Regions from separate parts of the Halomonas profundus genome, predicted to be linked through region 1. Evidence: predicted binding sites of a transcription regulator. Region 1 holds the regulator's gene; each other region holds the start of a gene.

Region 1 (3,581 bases):
ACTGTATATCGCCAACTGGTGGAAAGGGCTGCTCAAAGTGGAGGCCGTTGGCCGGCGACTATGGCGCTTTATCGAACCCGTGGGGCGTCGCTTGATGCCCGTAGTGCATATTCCCCAAGCCTTCGCCCTGGGAGCGCTCTGGGGCTGGCTCCCCTGCGGGTTGGTCTACTCCATGTTGGCCTGGAGCTTAGCGATTGCCGACCCGCTTCAGGGCGCTCTACTCATGGGCGCCTTTGGGCTTGGCACCCTACCTGCGCTGCTTGCCACTGGCCTGGCTGCCCGCCAGCTCAGCCATTTGATACGTCACCCCGCGACCCGCAGCGTGGCAGCGCTGACAATTATCGCTTTTGCGCTGTGGCAACTGTGGACACTTTCGGTACACAACCTCTAATAGCATGACGTGGCTCAACATTTACCTCCTCACCACGGGTTAGGCTAGCGGCATATCCTAACGTCGGAGCGCCCCTTCATGCCCGTTCATACCCCTGCTGCCTTGCCTCTTGCACCCGCTGCTGCCGCAGCCCCTATGCAGCCGGTGTGGGACGAAGCGTTACTGCGTCGCTACGACACCAACGGCCCACGCTACACCTCCTACCCAACAGCGCTATCGTTTCACGACCAATTTACCCCTGGCGACCTGACCCAAGCGCTGGAGCGTAGCAATGCCAGTAAGCGTCCGCTCTCGCTGTACGTTCATGTGCCCTTCTGCCGCAAGATCTGCTTCTACTGCGCGTGTAATAAAATCGCTACCAAAAACACTGCCCTTGCCGAGCCCTATATAGCCCGGCTTGACCGCGAGATGGTGCTGACCGCACGCCATTTGGATACATCACGACCGGTGGAGCAGTTGCATTGGGGCGGCGGCACGCCAACCTTTCTCAGCTTGAATCAGATGGGTGACCTGATTGATCGCCTGGACGCCCGTTTTGGTCTTTCGTCGTCTGCTGATCGCGATTACGCGATTGAAATAGATCCTCGCGAAGCGGATGTGTTTACGCTGCGCCATCTCGAATCCCTCGGCTTTAATCGCATCAGCTTGGGCGTTCAGGATTTAAGTCCACTGGTGCAAAAAGCGATTAATCGTATCCAGCCTCGGGTACTTACCGAAACGCTGATGGAGGAGGCGCATCGCCTGGGCTTTCGCTCGCTCAATCTCGACCTAATTTATGGCTTGCCATTTCAGACTGAAAAGAGCTTTGCCAACACCCTACGCCAGGTGATCGAGCTCAACCCGGCGCGCCTTTCTGTGTTTAATTACGCGCATATGCCCGAGCGTTTTGCCCCGCAGCGGCGCATTAATGTCGATGACTTGCCAGGCGGAGAAGAGAAGCTAGCGATTCTGCGCACCACCATCGAAATGCTCACCGCAGCTGGCTATGTGCATATCGGTATGGATCACTTTGCCCGCCCTGACGATAGCCTGGCTATTGCCCAGCGCGAAGGCTCGCTGCAGCGCAACTTCCAGGGCTACTCCAGCCATGCTCAGTGCGACTTAATCGGGCTTGGCGTATCGGCGATTTCCCGTATTGATGACGTCTATGCGCAGAATCCTAGCGATCTGGCCCGCTACGAAGCGGCGCTGGATCAGGGGCAGCTTGCCACCGTGCGTGGCATACGCTTAAGTGATGACGACCTGATCCGCCGGGATGTGATTGAGCGGCTGATGTGCGATATGGGCATTGACCTGGCCGCCGTTAGTCAACGCTGGAACATCGATGCCCCCCGCTACTTTGCGCCAGCGCTCGAGCGCCTGCAGAGCGCCGAACAGGATGGCCTGCTGACCCGCAGCGGTGATCAGCTTAACGCCACGCCGATGGGGCGGCTGCTGATTCGCCATATAGCGATGGCGTTTGATACCCACCTTTCCGGGCAAACGGGACAACGGTATTCTAAGATTGTTTAATCACCTTATTGCAGGCATGCTAAAGCGACTATAATAAGTAAGGATTTTCTAATTGATAAGTGTGACCCACTCAAGGAGCAACGCATGTTGGAACCCATGAGCCGTCGTCGCTCACTACTCCACGAAACTCGCTGCCAAACCTGCAGCTTGAGTTCTCTGTGCTTGCCGCTTGCCCTTGAGCTGGACGATATGGGGCAGTTCGACGCTATTATTCGTCGCCGTGCACCACTCAAAAAAGGCGAGCCGCTGTTTCGTCAGGGCGACACCTTTACCAGCGTTTACGCAGTCCGTTCGGGCAGTTTGAAACAGGTCACCGCCGAAGGTAACGGCAGCGAGCAGCTAACCAATTTCTACCTGCCTAGTGAATTGGTGGGGTTGGATGGCATTGACGAAGAGCATTACCCCGGTAGCGTTATCGCCCTGGAAACGACCACGGTCTGCGAGATTCCTTTTGACCGCCTGGATTTGCTCTCAGAAGAGATCCCTGAGCTACGTGGCCAGCTGTATCGGAGCATGAGCAAAGAGTTACGCGATGACCGACGCATGATGCGCCTACTCTCGCGCAAAACCGCCGATCAACGGCTGGCCACCTTTTTGATTACCCTTTCGGACCGTTTTCGTCGCCGGGGCTACTCGCCCTACAGCTTTCGCCTCTCAATGCCGAGGGCCGATATTGGCAACTACCTGGGCTTAGCGGTGGAAACCGTCAGCCGCATTTTAAGCCGCTTTCAGCAACAAAGCGTGGTGGCGGTTTCCGGGCGAGAGGTCAACATTCTCGATATGCCGCGCTTGATTACCCTCGCCGAAGAGGAAGAACAAACAGCTAGCTGACGTTAAAGGCTTGGATACGCCCCGCCAGTAGCTCTGCTTGCTTGGCCTCAAGGCCTTCAAAATCGAACAGGCTGCGGTCAGCCAACTGGGAAGGGGAAATGTTGGTGACAGCCTTGAACATGCTCTCCAGGCGGCCGGGAAACTTTTTGTCCCACTCGGCGAGCATCTCTTTGACCACCTGACGCTGCATATTAGGCTGGGAGCCGCACAGGTTGCAGGGAATGATTGGGAACTCCATCAGCCGCGAAAACTCAGCAATATCCGCTTCTTTGCAGTAGGCCAACGGCCGAATAACGATATTCTTCCCATCATCGGATAGCAGCTTTGGCGGCATCGCTTTCAGGTTGCCGCCAAAGAACATATTGAGAAACAGCGTTTCGAGAATATCTTCCCGGTGATGGCCCAGGGCTATCTTATTGGCGCCAATCTCTTCGGCAAAGCCATACAACGAGCCGCGCCGCAGCCGTGAACAAAGCGCGCAGGTGGTTTTACCTTCCGGGGTTTTCTCTTTTACCACCGAGTAAGTATCGCGCTCGACAATGTGGTACTCCACGCCCTGCTTATCCAGATACGCAGGCAATACGTGCTCGGGAAAACCCGGCTGTTTTTGATCCAGATTGACCGCTACCAGAGAAAAATTGACCGGCGCATTGCGCTGCAAATTGCGCAAAATCTCCAGCATCGTGTAGCTGTCTTTTCCGCCGGAGAGGCAGACCATTACGCGATCACCTTCATTGATCATTTGGTAATCAATAATCGCATTGCCCACTTCTCGGCGCAGACGCTTTTGCAGCTTGTTAAATTCACGCTTCTGCTTCGCATCAGCCAGCTCAGGCTGGTCGTGCTC
Region 2 (3,581 bases), 1.4 Mb from region 1:
AGCCATAGTGATATCCCCCTGCTGGGGCGCCTGTAGCCAGACCCCCCAGCTGTCGTTAGAGAAAAGTGAGGGCTAGCTACCGAGAGGCGGCGGCTTCAGTAAAATGGCGTCGCTCCTGGTGTTCGGCACGTTTGCCGATATTGAACTGACTTACCGGGCGGTGGTAGCCCATGACGCGGGTCCAGACTTCGCAGCGCTGGCGCTGCTCAGTGGGCAAGCTAGCATATTGAGAGGTTTGCATTAGCGTGTTCCTTAAACGAGTTGAGAAAAAGTGAGGCAAATGCCTCAAGCCGTGGCGGCGTCGATTGCGCTCGCCGTTTTTGCCCAAAGTGCTTCGTCGCACTTGGGGCAGAACTCATGTTCACCCGACAGGTAGCCATGCACCGGGCAGATCGAAAAGGTGGGTGTGACTGTGAGGTAGGGTAAGCGAAAGTGAGAGAGCGCCGTTTTAACCAGCTTGCGACAGGCGGAGGCCGAGGTAATCCGTTCGCGCATATAGAGATGCAATACCGTGCCACCGGTGTAGCGAGTCTGTAAGGGGTCTTGATGGCTCAGTGCCTCAAAGGGATCATCGGTATGACCCACCGGCAATTGACTGGAATTGGTGTAGTAGGGCGCCTCGGGTGTACCGGCTTGAAGAATGTCAGGAAAGCGCGTCAGATCCTCCCGGGCAAAGCGGTGAGTGGTGCCCTCTGCCGGGGTGGCTTCAAGGTTATACATGTGGCCGGTCTGTTCTTGAAATTCGCGCATCCGCTCCCGAACGTGGTCAAGAAGATCCAGTGCCAGCTGTAGCCCTTGGGCGTCGGCGATATCGCAGCGATCCCCAGTAAAGTTGCGCACCATTTCGTTGAGCCCATTCACACCCAGAGTAGAGAAATGATTGCGTAACGTGCCCAGGTAGCGCTGGGTAAAGGGGTAGAGCCCCTGATCCATTAGTTGCTGAATGCGCTCGCGCTTGAGTTCGAGGCTATCGCGCCCGAGCGACAGAAGGCGATCCAGCTCGCTGAACAGCCCGGCCCGGTCGCCGGCAAAGCGGTAACCCAACCGGGCACAGTTGATCGTCACTACTCCCAACGATCCGGTTTGCTCCGCACTGCCGAACAGACCGTTGCCGCGTTTGAGCAGTTCACTCAAATCAAGCTGCAGGCGGCAGCACATGGAACGCACCATGTGGGGTTCCAGATCCGAATTGAGAAAGTTTTGAAAGTAGGGCAGTCCATACTTGGCGGTCAGTGCGAAGAGCCGCTCGGCGTTGTCGCTTTCCCAGTCGAAATCATGGGTGATGTTATAAGTGGGTATCGGGAAGGTGAACACACGCCCGTGGCGATCCCCGGCCTCCATGACTTCCAAATAGGCCCGGTTGATCAAGTCCATTTCAACCTGCAGTTCGCCGTAACTGAACGGCTGCTCCTCTTCGCCGATAACCGGTACCTGATGGCGCAAGTCGTCGGGGCAGACCCAGTCGAAGGTTAGGTTGGTGAAGGGCGTCTGGCTACCCCAGCGCGAAGGTACATTTAGGTTGTAGATGAATTCCTGAAGCGCCTGCTTAACCTGCGCGTAGGTCAGGCCGTCCTTGCGCACGTAGGGTGCCAGATAGGTATCGAAAGAGCTGAAGGCTTGTGCCCCGGCCCACTCGTTCTGCAAGGTGCCAAGAAAATTAACCATTTGCCCCAGGGCACTTGAAAGGTGGCGGGGCGGGTGGCTTTCGGCTCGTCCCGGTACCCCATTAAATCCCTCTAGCAGCAAAGTACGCAGCGACCAGCCGGCGCAATAGCCGCACAGCATATCCAGGTCGTGAATATGCAAATCACCTTCCCTATGAGCTTCCCCCACGGTGTGGGGGTAAATCTCATCGAGCCAGTAGTTGGCTATCAACTTGCCCGAGACGTTGAGGATTAAACCGCCCAATGAATAGCCCTGGTTGGCATTGGCGTGAACACGCCAGTCGGCGCGTTGGAGGTACTCATTGACCGTCGAGGCGACGTCAATATGATGCTTTGCTACCTGAACGCTTGTGGAGCTTTTCACCCAATTCACCTATATATGCTAGATTTAATAAAAATAAATACTATATATGGTGTTAAAGGGTAAGCGTTCAGGATTTTGCAATAAATGACCCAGGTCAAAAATGGTGGGGAAAAATAGTAAGGCGTGGTGGCGCCTAGGCTATTGTTTTAGCCGGTCATCGTGCGGGTGTTATCCATACCCGGTCGGCCATACCAGTAACCGTCGCAGATTTCAGCATCCACCAGTGTCAAAGGATCGGGCGTAGCTAACCTGCCGTGGCGGGACTGATCGAAAGCCTTGACCACCTCGGCCATGCCTTCCGCCCGTGGGCTGAGACGTGCCACTGATACCCCCATATCCGCCATGACCATAAGTTCATGGCGCAGATCCTGGCAGGCGCTGGAAAGGGTTTGAATACCGTTCAGGGTAAAAACATCCCGGGACTCTTGTGAACGTAGCACCAAGCCTTCGGGGTACTTTTGGCAGACGAACTTGCAGCGGTCTTTGGGTGTTTGGTGACGCCGGGCGGTAAAACAGCGTGACGACCAGGCCAAGGGGAGATGCCCGTAGGCGAATACTTCGCATGGGTGGGGAACGCCTGCCTGGTGGCAATCGTTAATAAGTTTGGCTAAGTCTTGCTGTGACATTTCCACCGGCGCTTGCCAACGCCGCATGCCGGCACGGGCCATAACGCCCAGTGTCGCCGGGTTGTAGAGGTTGAGCGCAGCACCGGCGATGAACGGCAGTCCGGCACTGGAGAGTCGTTGCAGGGCGCTTTGGTCATTGGCCTCGACGATAAAATCACCGTTGTCACACAGCTTGCGCAAGTCACGCAGGTCGGCTTCGGACTCGACCAAGGTCTGGCTGGCGAGTACTACCTGCTTGCCCGCCTGGCTGAGCTCGCGCCCAATGCCTAGCCAGTCGTCCAGTTTCATATCGCGGCGCCGCGAGCAGACGGTTTCGCCCAGGGTTATAATCTCTACCGGCCAGTCGGCCGCCTCGCGGTAGAAGTCGGCGTAGCGTTGCCGAGTCCAGTAAAAAAGCACCGGCCCGAGGGAGAGTTGAAGAGGGCCGGTTGATAAGGTCGGTGATAGGGGAGGTGTAGTGTTCGGCATAGTAGGCTCCTATTTCCAGCGGCGTTCGTAGGCGCCTAGGGTAGTGATGGCACCTTCGGAAAGCTCGGCAAGGCCTGCCATCCAGGCGGGTTCTGGATCAAAGCGCTCAGGCTGAGCCTCTAGGCGGTTGAGCGCCTGGCGCCAGATCCCGGCCACTTTAGAGACATAGGCGGGGCTGCGCTGACGACCTTCAATTTTGACGGCGCTAATACCCAGGTCGCGTAGCTCCGGCAATAGCTCCAGGGTATTGAGGCTGGTGGGTTCCTCAATGGCGTGATAGGTCTCGCCCGCCACCTCGAAGCGACCCTTGCATAGGGTGGGGTAGCCCGCGCGCTCGCCTTCGGCGTAGCGGTCGATAAGAACATTGTTAAGGCGAGACTCTAAGCCCTCTGGCGTTTCTTCCCAGCGGACATGAGCCGCTGGCGAGCAGACGCCCCGGGTATTGGGCGATTCGCCGGT
Region 3 (3,581 bases), 720 kb from region 1:
AACCATCCTCAAAGGTTACCCGCTCCTTTAAAGTGCGGCTGAGCATCTGGATCACATTGCCATGCACCTGATGGCGAACGCCGGCGGGGTTCACCATCAAGCCTGCATCCTGGCCTACATATAAGTTCTCGACGACAACCCGCCCACTCTTCACATTGACTTTTAGCTCAATCACCCAGGCGGCGAGCGCGGCGCCAAAGCCGGGAAATTTACTATGTACGTACTGAGCGTAAGCGAAGCCTCGGCCGTAGCGCCACTCGCCATCGCTACTCGGATTGGCGTTAGCGGTGCAGGGCTTCCAGTTCGCACGTTCGGCTAGCGCTTCGACAAGCTCGCAGGCGCGGTTATCGGCTAAGTAGCGCAACCGATAGGCGACAGGATCTTCACCCGCCAAATAGGCGAGTTCATCAATATAGCTTTCGTGGGCGAAGGTACTGGGCAGCGCCGAGACACCACGCAGCCAGGAGGCGCGAACCAGGGTCGGGACGTCGTCGCACACTATTTGGCGATGAGGGTAGCGGTAGGGCGGCACCGACGTTCGATCCCCCATTTCAAAGGGGATATCAATAGGTGAGGCAGCACCGGTCAGCAGTAGTGCCAAGGTGGGCGCACTGTTAGAGGGGTAGCGCGTATTAAAGCGATAGCCTGCCGGGCTGCCATCTGCGTTTAAGCCACCCTGGATGGCCATATACTGAGCAGCTCCTTTAGGCTCCCAGGTGTGCTCCTGCTCACGGGTTAGTTGCACACGAACAGGTCGACCCACCGCCTGAGACAGCAGCACGGCATCAGCGCCAACGTCGTCGGCGCAGTTGCGGCCATAGCAGCCTGAGGTTTCCATGCGGGTAATGGTGATAACGCCTTCATCCAAACCGGTAAGGCGGGCGAGGTCGGCGCGCAGGCTGTGTGGGTTTTGGGTGCCCGACCATACGTGAAGGCCATCTTCGTTGGCATCGGCGACAGAGCACGAAGGGCCGATGGAGCCATGCAGCTGGAATGGCCACACATAGTGACGATTGAGCGGATGCTGTGCGGCAGCCAGAGCGTTATCGAGATCACCCTCTTCGAGGAGTATGCGCTGCTTGCTGGGCAGGTCGAGCAGTGCTTGCTCTATGTTGTCCAACTGAGGCAAGCCTTCGATTGGGCGCCACTGGATCTTTAGCTGTTTGGCTGCGGCGGCAGCCTGCTCTTCACGCTCGGCCACCACGCCAACAAAGTCACCGACCACCACGACGCTTATCACACCTGGCAAATGCGCCACAGAGCTTTCATCTACCGCGATTAAACTGTTGCCAATAAAGTCGCCGCTATCATGGCCTACATAAGGCGGACGAATCACTCGCCCATGCAGCATGTTGGGCAGGCGTAGGTCGTGGATAAAAGTCAATTGCCCGGTGGCCTTGGCGGGTATATCCACGCGGGAGGTCGATTGGCCGACCAGGGTATAATGGCTGACCGGCTTAAGCGGCACCTCATCGGCAAGCTTTAACGCATGACGGGTACCTAGCAGTAACTCCCCAAAGCTAACGGGTGAGCGGTTATTATCACTTGGCGTAATAGCGCCGTTCTGGCAGCTAAGTAGTGAGCGCTCAGTGTCAAAGTGCTTTGCTGCCAGGGTTAATAGGTACTCCCGCGCCTGTGCCGCAGCTCGGCGTAAAGGCTCGGCAGTGATCTGAATCGATGCACTGGCTATGGTGGGGCCTTGGTTGGGGGCTTCAACGGAGTTGCCCAGCACCATGGTGACGCTGTCGAACGCGACGCTGAGCTCTTCTGCAACAATTTGAGCGAGCGCCGTGCGTATGCCCGTGCCCAGGTCTACGTGGCCGTTGAAAGCCACGATATGACTATCGCTCAGTACGGCAATGAAGATCTCAGGCTCATGGGGGGTGAAGTTTGAGTGTGTACCTGGCTGTCCGGGCGCGGGCTTGGGGGGCGTAACCGGGTCGCGATAGATCACCAGAACATCAGACCCATACAGCAGTGACTCTCTTGTATAGTCTGATTTATCAGCCATGTCTGCCTCCCACGCTCGCGTTTACGATGATCAGTGCGGATGAATTTTAGGTGATGAAAGAGCGATAACTAAGGTAAAATTATAGCGTGTACGCCATAAAAGCATGATGAATTGATCCAGCGCAAGCAGTATTTAAAGCGTTGATGCATCATTTTGTTAACCAGTGCCATACTCGATACACGTCGTCGCTAATAGATTAAGGATATGGAATGACAACGGATAGTGCGCTCAAACACTCGTCTTCCGGTGAGCACCCCACGCCTTCAGAGCAGGGGTATGATTTTTCTGAGCAAGTAGGGCATCTACTGCGCAAAGCCTACCAGCGGCATACGGCTATTTTTCAGCGCTACAGCAACGATAAACAGCTCACGGCTATTCAGTTTGTCACGCTGTGCACGGTGATGGAGCGCGGCCCCAGCTCGTTAACCGATATCGTCAACGCCACGGCGATTGATCCCGCCACTATCCGTGGCGTCATTAAACGTCTTAAAGCGCGGGGGTGGATCTCGCTAACCACCGACCCCAATGATCAACGCAAAGTCATGGTCGTGATCACTGAGGCCGGGGAGACATTAGTCGAGGCTATGGTGCCCAGTGCCAAGCAAATTAGCGATCAGACCATGAAAAATCTCAACCCGGCAGAGCGGGTTGCCTTAATGCATCTGCTGGAAAAAATGAACGCGGACTGATGACTCAACAGAGACGTCCGCTTCACCTGCGTTTTCGGATACTCCTAACGCTTCATTAAGTATCCCAGTGTTTCATCCAGTCCAATCACATCGCCATATTTGCTATCGATATCAAACAGGTTAGCTTCATGGGGCGCGGGGTGGCGGTCGCCCACGCAATCGCGTACCACCATCACCCGAAAGCCGTGCTGTACGCCGTCAACGGCGGTGGCGCGAATGCAGCCGCTGGTGGAGCAGCCGGTGATGATCAGCGTATCGATACCCATGGCGACCAGCGTGGAGGCAAGCGAGGTGCCAAAGAACGCGCTGGCATACTGCTTGGTCATTACCAGCTCATCTTCACGGGGTGCCACCTCGGGGCAGAACTCGGCGTAAGGATTGCCCGCCACCATCGCCCGCATGACCGGCGCCTTCTTGACCCAAATGCCGCCATCGATTTGATCCGGGGCGTGATACAGGATGTTGGTGTGGATAACAGGCGTGCCAGTGCGCCGTGCGGTATTGAGTAGCGGAGGCATATTGGCCACCGCATCCACCACGCCCTGGGCAAATAGCGGCGAACCTGGTGTGGTGTAGCCTTGCATAAAATCAACCACCAGCAGCGCGGGCGTTTTGCCAAAACCGATGCGCCCATCCCACACGCCTCGGTAGTTGTCCGTGGCAGTGTTATCGCTAACGCCATCGCTGTTATCAGTCGTGTGTGGCGACATGGTCGTCTCCTTAATCAGCACTCTATATCGTCAATAAGTACCTGATCTTGTTAGTAAGCCCCTGACAAGAGGGCGCCCGCGCCCGGTACGATGGGCTCCAGGTCGAGTGCCTTGAGCATGGCATAGGTGGTCGCGATAGCTGCGGTAACCACCGGCTTGCCGGTCAGGGCT
Region 4 (3,581 bases), 2.6 Mb from region 1:
CATAAAGGCGACGTAGAAGCCGATAAACCAGCACCAGAACGACCGCTTGCCCCACTTTTCGTTCAAAGTGAAACCGAACGCTTTGGGGAACCAATAGGTAAGCCCTGCCATCATGCCGAACACCACGCCGCCGATAATAACGTTGTGGAAGTGCGCAATAACGAACAGGCTGTTATGCAACACAAAGTTAGCTGCGGGCACCGCCAGCATAACGCCGGTCATACCGCCTAGGGTAAAGGTGATAATAAAGCCCAGCGTCCATAGCACCGGCGAAGTGAGTTCCAGGCTGCCGCGGAACATGGTGAACAGCCAGTTGAACACTTTCACCCCGGTAGGAATGGCGATGATCATTGTCATAATGCCGAAGAAGGCGTTGACGTTGGCGCCCGCCCCCATGGTGAAAAAGTGGTGCAACCAAACCACAAACGAGAGCAAGGTGATCGAAATGGTCGCCCACACCATGGTGGCGTAGCCGAACAGCCGCTTACGGGCAAAGGTCGCAATCACTTCAGAGAACACGCCGAAGGCTGGCAGAATCAGGATATAAACTTCCGGGTGGCCCCAGGCCCAGATGAGATTGACGTACATCATCATGTTGCCGCCAAAATCATTGGTAAAGAAGTGCATACCCAAATAGCGATCCAGCGTTAGCAGCGCGATGGTCGCGGTCAAAATTGGGAAAGAAGCAATGATCAGCACGTTGGCGCACAGCGAGGTCCAGGTGAAGATCGGCATGCGGAACATCGTCATGCCTTTGGTGCGCATTTTAATGATGGTCACGAAAAAGTTAATACCGGTCAGCGTGGTGCCTATACCGGATATCTGCAACGCCCATATCCAGTAGTCGACCCCCACCCCGGGACTAAACTCGATCCCCGATAACGGCGCGTAAGCGAGCCAGCCGGTTTTGGCGAATTCGCCCACCACCAGCGAGATATTGACCAGTATCGCGGAGACCGCAAACAGCCAAAAGCTTAAGTTATTCAGGAAAGGGAAAGCAACGTCGCGGGCACCAATTTGCAGCGGCACCACCAGGTTCATCAAGCCGATGACCATGGGCATGGCGACAAAGAAGATCATAATCACGCCGTGGGCGGTAAAGATCTGGTCGTAGTGTTCGGGGGGTAAATAGCCCGCTGCATCCCCGGCGGCCATCGCCAGCTGGGTGCGCATCATTATCGCATCCGAGAAGCCGCGCAGCAGCATCACCAGAGCGACGATGAAATACATAATGCCGAGCTTTTTATGGTCAACGGAGGTAAACCACTCGTTCCACAGCCAGCCCCACTTACGGTAATAGGTGATTAAACCAAACAGTGCGATCCCACCAATGGCCATAAAGGCCGCGACGACCATGATGATCGGCTCGTGGTAGGGAATTGACTCTAACGTGAGTTTTCCAAACACGGCTTAACCTCCCACTTCTACGCTAGAGGAGTGGCTGCGCATGGCATTATCCTGACTAGCATGGTTGTTAGTGACATGACCTGATTCGGCCGCGTGATCGGCAGTCTTCTCATTTTCGCCATCGTAGGAGTCAGCATGATCGCCGCCCATCTGATGCTCGCCGCCGGTATGGAAGCTTCGTAAGATGCTTTCATACAGCGATGGTGAGATGGCTGAGAAGTACTCAACCGGATTCGATTCGCTAGGTTCCGCCAACGCTTCATAACCTTCTGGGTAGGTCAGCGTTTGTGGAGCAGCGCGTACCGTTTCCACCCAGGCGTCAAAATCCTCGGGGTTGGTCACCTTGGCTTCAAAGGTCATGCCAGAGAAGCCCGCGCCACTGTAGTTGGTGGAACGACCAGGGTAGCTACCAATTTCATCGGCGATGAGATGGACATCGTTATCCATGCCCGCCATGGCATAAATCTGGCTGCCAAGATGGGGGATAAAAAAAGCGTTCATCACTGAGCCTGAGCTGACCCTAAAGCGCACCGGTGTATCTACCGGAAAGGCCACTTCGTTAACACTGGCAATACCCTGCTCGGGGTAGATAAACAGCCACTTCCAATCAAGCGCCACCGCCTGTATTTCGATCGGCGCCACATCGCTTTCCAGCGGTTTGTGGGGATCAAGGCTATGGGAGGTCTTCCAGGTCAACAGGGCGAGCACCGCGATAATCGCACAGGGCACGATCCACACCACCGCTTCAATCACGTTGGAGTGCGCCCAATCAGGCGTGTATTTAGCCAGGCTATTACTACGCCGGTAACGCCAGCCAAACAGCAGCGTCATGACAATCACAGGAATAACTACAATCAACATTAGGCCAAAGGCGGTCAGAATCAGTGTGCGCTGCTCAGCGCCAATCTGGCCTTTTGGGTCTAGCAGCGCTGAACTACAGCCTGCTAGAAACAGACACAGCGCAAGGAGCACTAGAGTGCCTCGCCTGCGCCAAAGTGAGCGTCGTTGCATGGTGTGATCTCGTCAGAGGTTGTTTAAAACACTAGCTAGCCATGTCGCCCTTCTACATAGCAGGCTAACTACCACCCCATACTCTTCCCAAAACATGCTCTGCATGGCGCTCTTGAAAACGTGCTAGGAAAACGCTCTCAAGGACAGTGCACACGTGACGCTGGGCGCCATTGCTCCGGGAAAAATATGCGTCGCCGGATGGGAATTGGCGACGAGCCTCGCTGGCCTAAGCACTAAAGGCTTAAGCAGTTAAGACTAAAGTATTTTCTATTGATCGAGATCATGAAAGAAGTGGCGCATTGCCGCACCCAAGGTATTGACTGGGATGAGCAAGGGGGAAATCGCTTACGCCACTGTGACGGTGGGAACCACTATCTCAGGTACAACGCGGCCATTTTTTTTAAGCAACTGCGGGGCGCCCTCTTCGTCGGTAACCACCACATCAAAATCGTCCAGAGCAGCGAAATAGGCCGGGCGAACTACGCTGAACTTACTGGCATCTACCACCAACAGGCGCTGCATAGCGGTGGCAATGGCAGCCTGTTTAGGCGCCACTTCGTGAAAGTGAAAGCAGCTAACACCACGCTCTAAATCCACCCCTGCAGCGGAGATCAGCGCCTTATTAATGCCTAACCGCTCGATAGCAGCAGTCATATTGTCGCTACCGAATGACTGCGAGGTGGCATAAAACAGCCCGCCTAGTAGCACCAAGCGCACGTTGGGCAGGGCGGCAACGGCATTGGCAACATTAAGCGCATAGGTCACTACCGTCAGCTCTCGGAAATGACTTAACTGGCTCAGCAGCGGCATTAGCGTTGAGCCGCAGTCGATAAACAGCGTATCGCCCTCTTCTATGTAAGCTAACGCCCGCTGACAAAGCCGATACTTGGCCTGGTAGTGGCTAGCCTGCTGTTCGGTCAAGTCATAAATAGGCGTTACGCCAGGGTAGTTTGCCATCACTAGGCGTCCACCCAGCAGGCTAATGGCAGTATCCTGAGTCGTCAGATCGCGACGGATGGTCATTTCGGAAACATCGCATAGCTCTGCGGCATCGCGCAGATGAAGAGTACCGCCACTGGCAAGCGCTTCCTGAAGCTTGGCAAGGCGCAGCGCACTACGGCCATTCATGGTGGGCATCTCCTGGCAAACCCCTCTTGTTGTGA

Evidence for each region. Region 1 encodes FNR, which switches genes on or off when oxygen is low (the NO sensors DNR and NnrR bind a similar motif). Its sites were predicted from a motif close to TTGATNTANATCAA; they were not measured.
Region 2: a site for FNR is predicted at 2,113-2,126, ahead of LMS44_RS10935 (ribonucleoside triphosphate reductase). Genes of this name have one in related genera too.
Region 3: a site for FNR is predicted at 2,123-2,136, ahead of LMS44_RS20720 (xanthine dehydrogenase family protein molybdopterin-binding subunit). Genes of this name have one in related genera too.
Region 4: a site for FNR is predicted at 2,689-2,702, ahead of cyoA (ubiquinol oxidase subunit II). Genes of this name have one in related genera too.

What each region holds. Positions count from the first base shown of each region.
Region 1 is NZ_CP086344.1:3,828,805-3,832,385, forward strand. Features, by position in the region: gene LMS44_RS17550 (sulfite exporter TauE/SafE family protein) at 1-391, shown strand, start outside; gene hemN (oxygen-independent coproporphyrinogen III oxidase) at 470-1,903, shown strand; gene fnr (fumarate/nitrate reduction transcriptional regulator Fnr) at 1,988-2,734, shown strand; gene ttcA (tRNA 2-thiocytidine(32) synthetase TtcA) at 2,727-3,581, opposite strand, start outside.
Region 2 is NZ_CP086344.1:2,438,129-2,441,709, forward strand. Features, by position in the region: gene LMS44_RS10925 (anaerobic ribonucleoside-triphosphate reductase activating protein) at 1-6, opposite strand, end outside; gene nrdD (anaerobic ribonucleoside-triphosphate reductase) at 77-241, opposite strand; gene LMS44_RS10935 (ribonucleoside triphosphate reductase) at 286-2,037, opposite strand; gene LMS44_RS10940 (U32 family peptidase) at 2,175-3,122, opposite strand; gene ubiU (ubiquinone anaerobic biosynthesis protein UbiU) at 3,132-3,581, opposite strand, start outside.
Region 3 is NZ_CP086344.1:4,549,956-4,553,536, reverse strand. Features, by position in the region: gene LMS44_RS20720 (xanthine dehydrogenase family protein molybdopterin-binding subunit) at 1-2,011, opposite strand, end outside; gene LMS44_RS20715 (MarR family winged helix-turn-helix transcriptional regulator) at 2,221-2,700, shown strand; gene LMS44_RS20710 (N-carbamoylsarcosine amidohydrolase) at 2,745-3,410, opposite strand; gene LMS44_RS20705 (maleate cis-trans isomerase family protein) at 3,461-3,581, opposite strand, start outside.
Region 4 is NZ_CP086344.1:1,225,582-1,229,162, reverse strand. Features, by position in the region: gene cyoB (cytochrome o ubiquinol oxidase subunit I) at 1-1,407, opposite strand, end outside; gene cyoA (ubiquinol oxidase subunit II) at 1,411-2,418, opposite strand; gene LMS44_RS05510 (DeoR/GlpR family DNA-binding transcription regulator) at 2,764-3,546, opposite strand.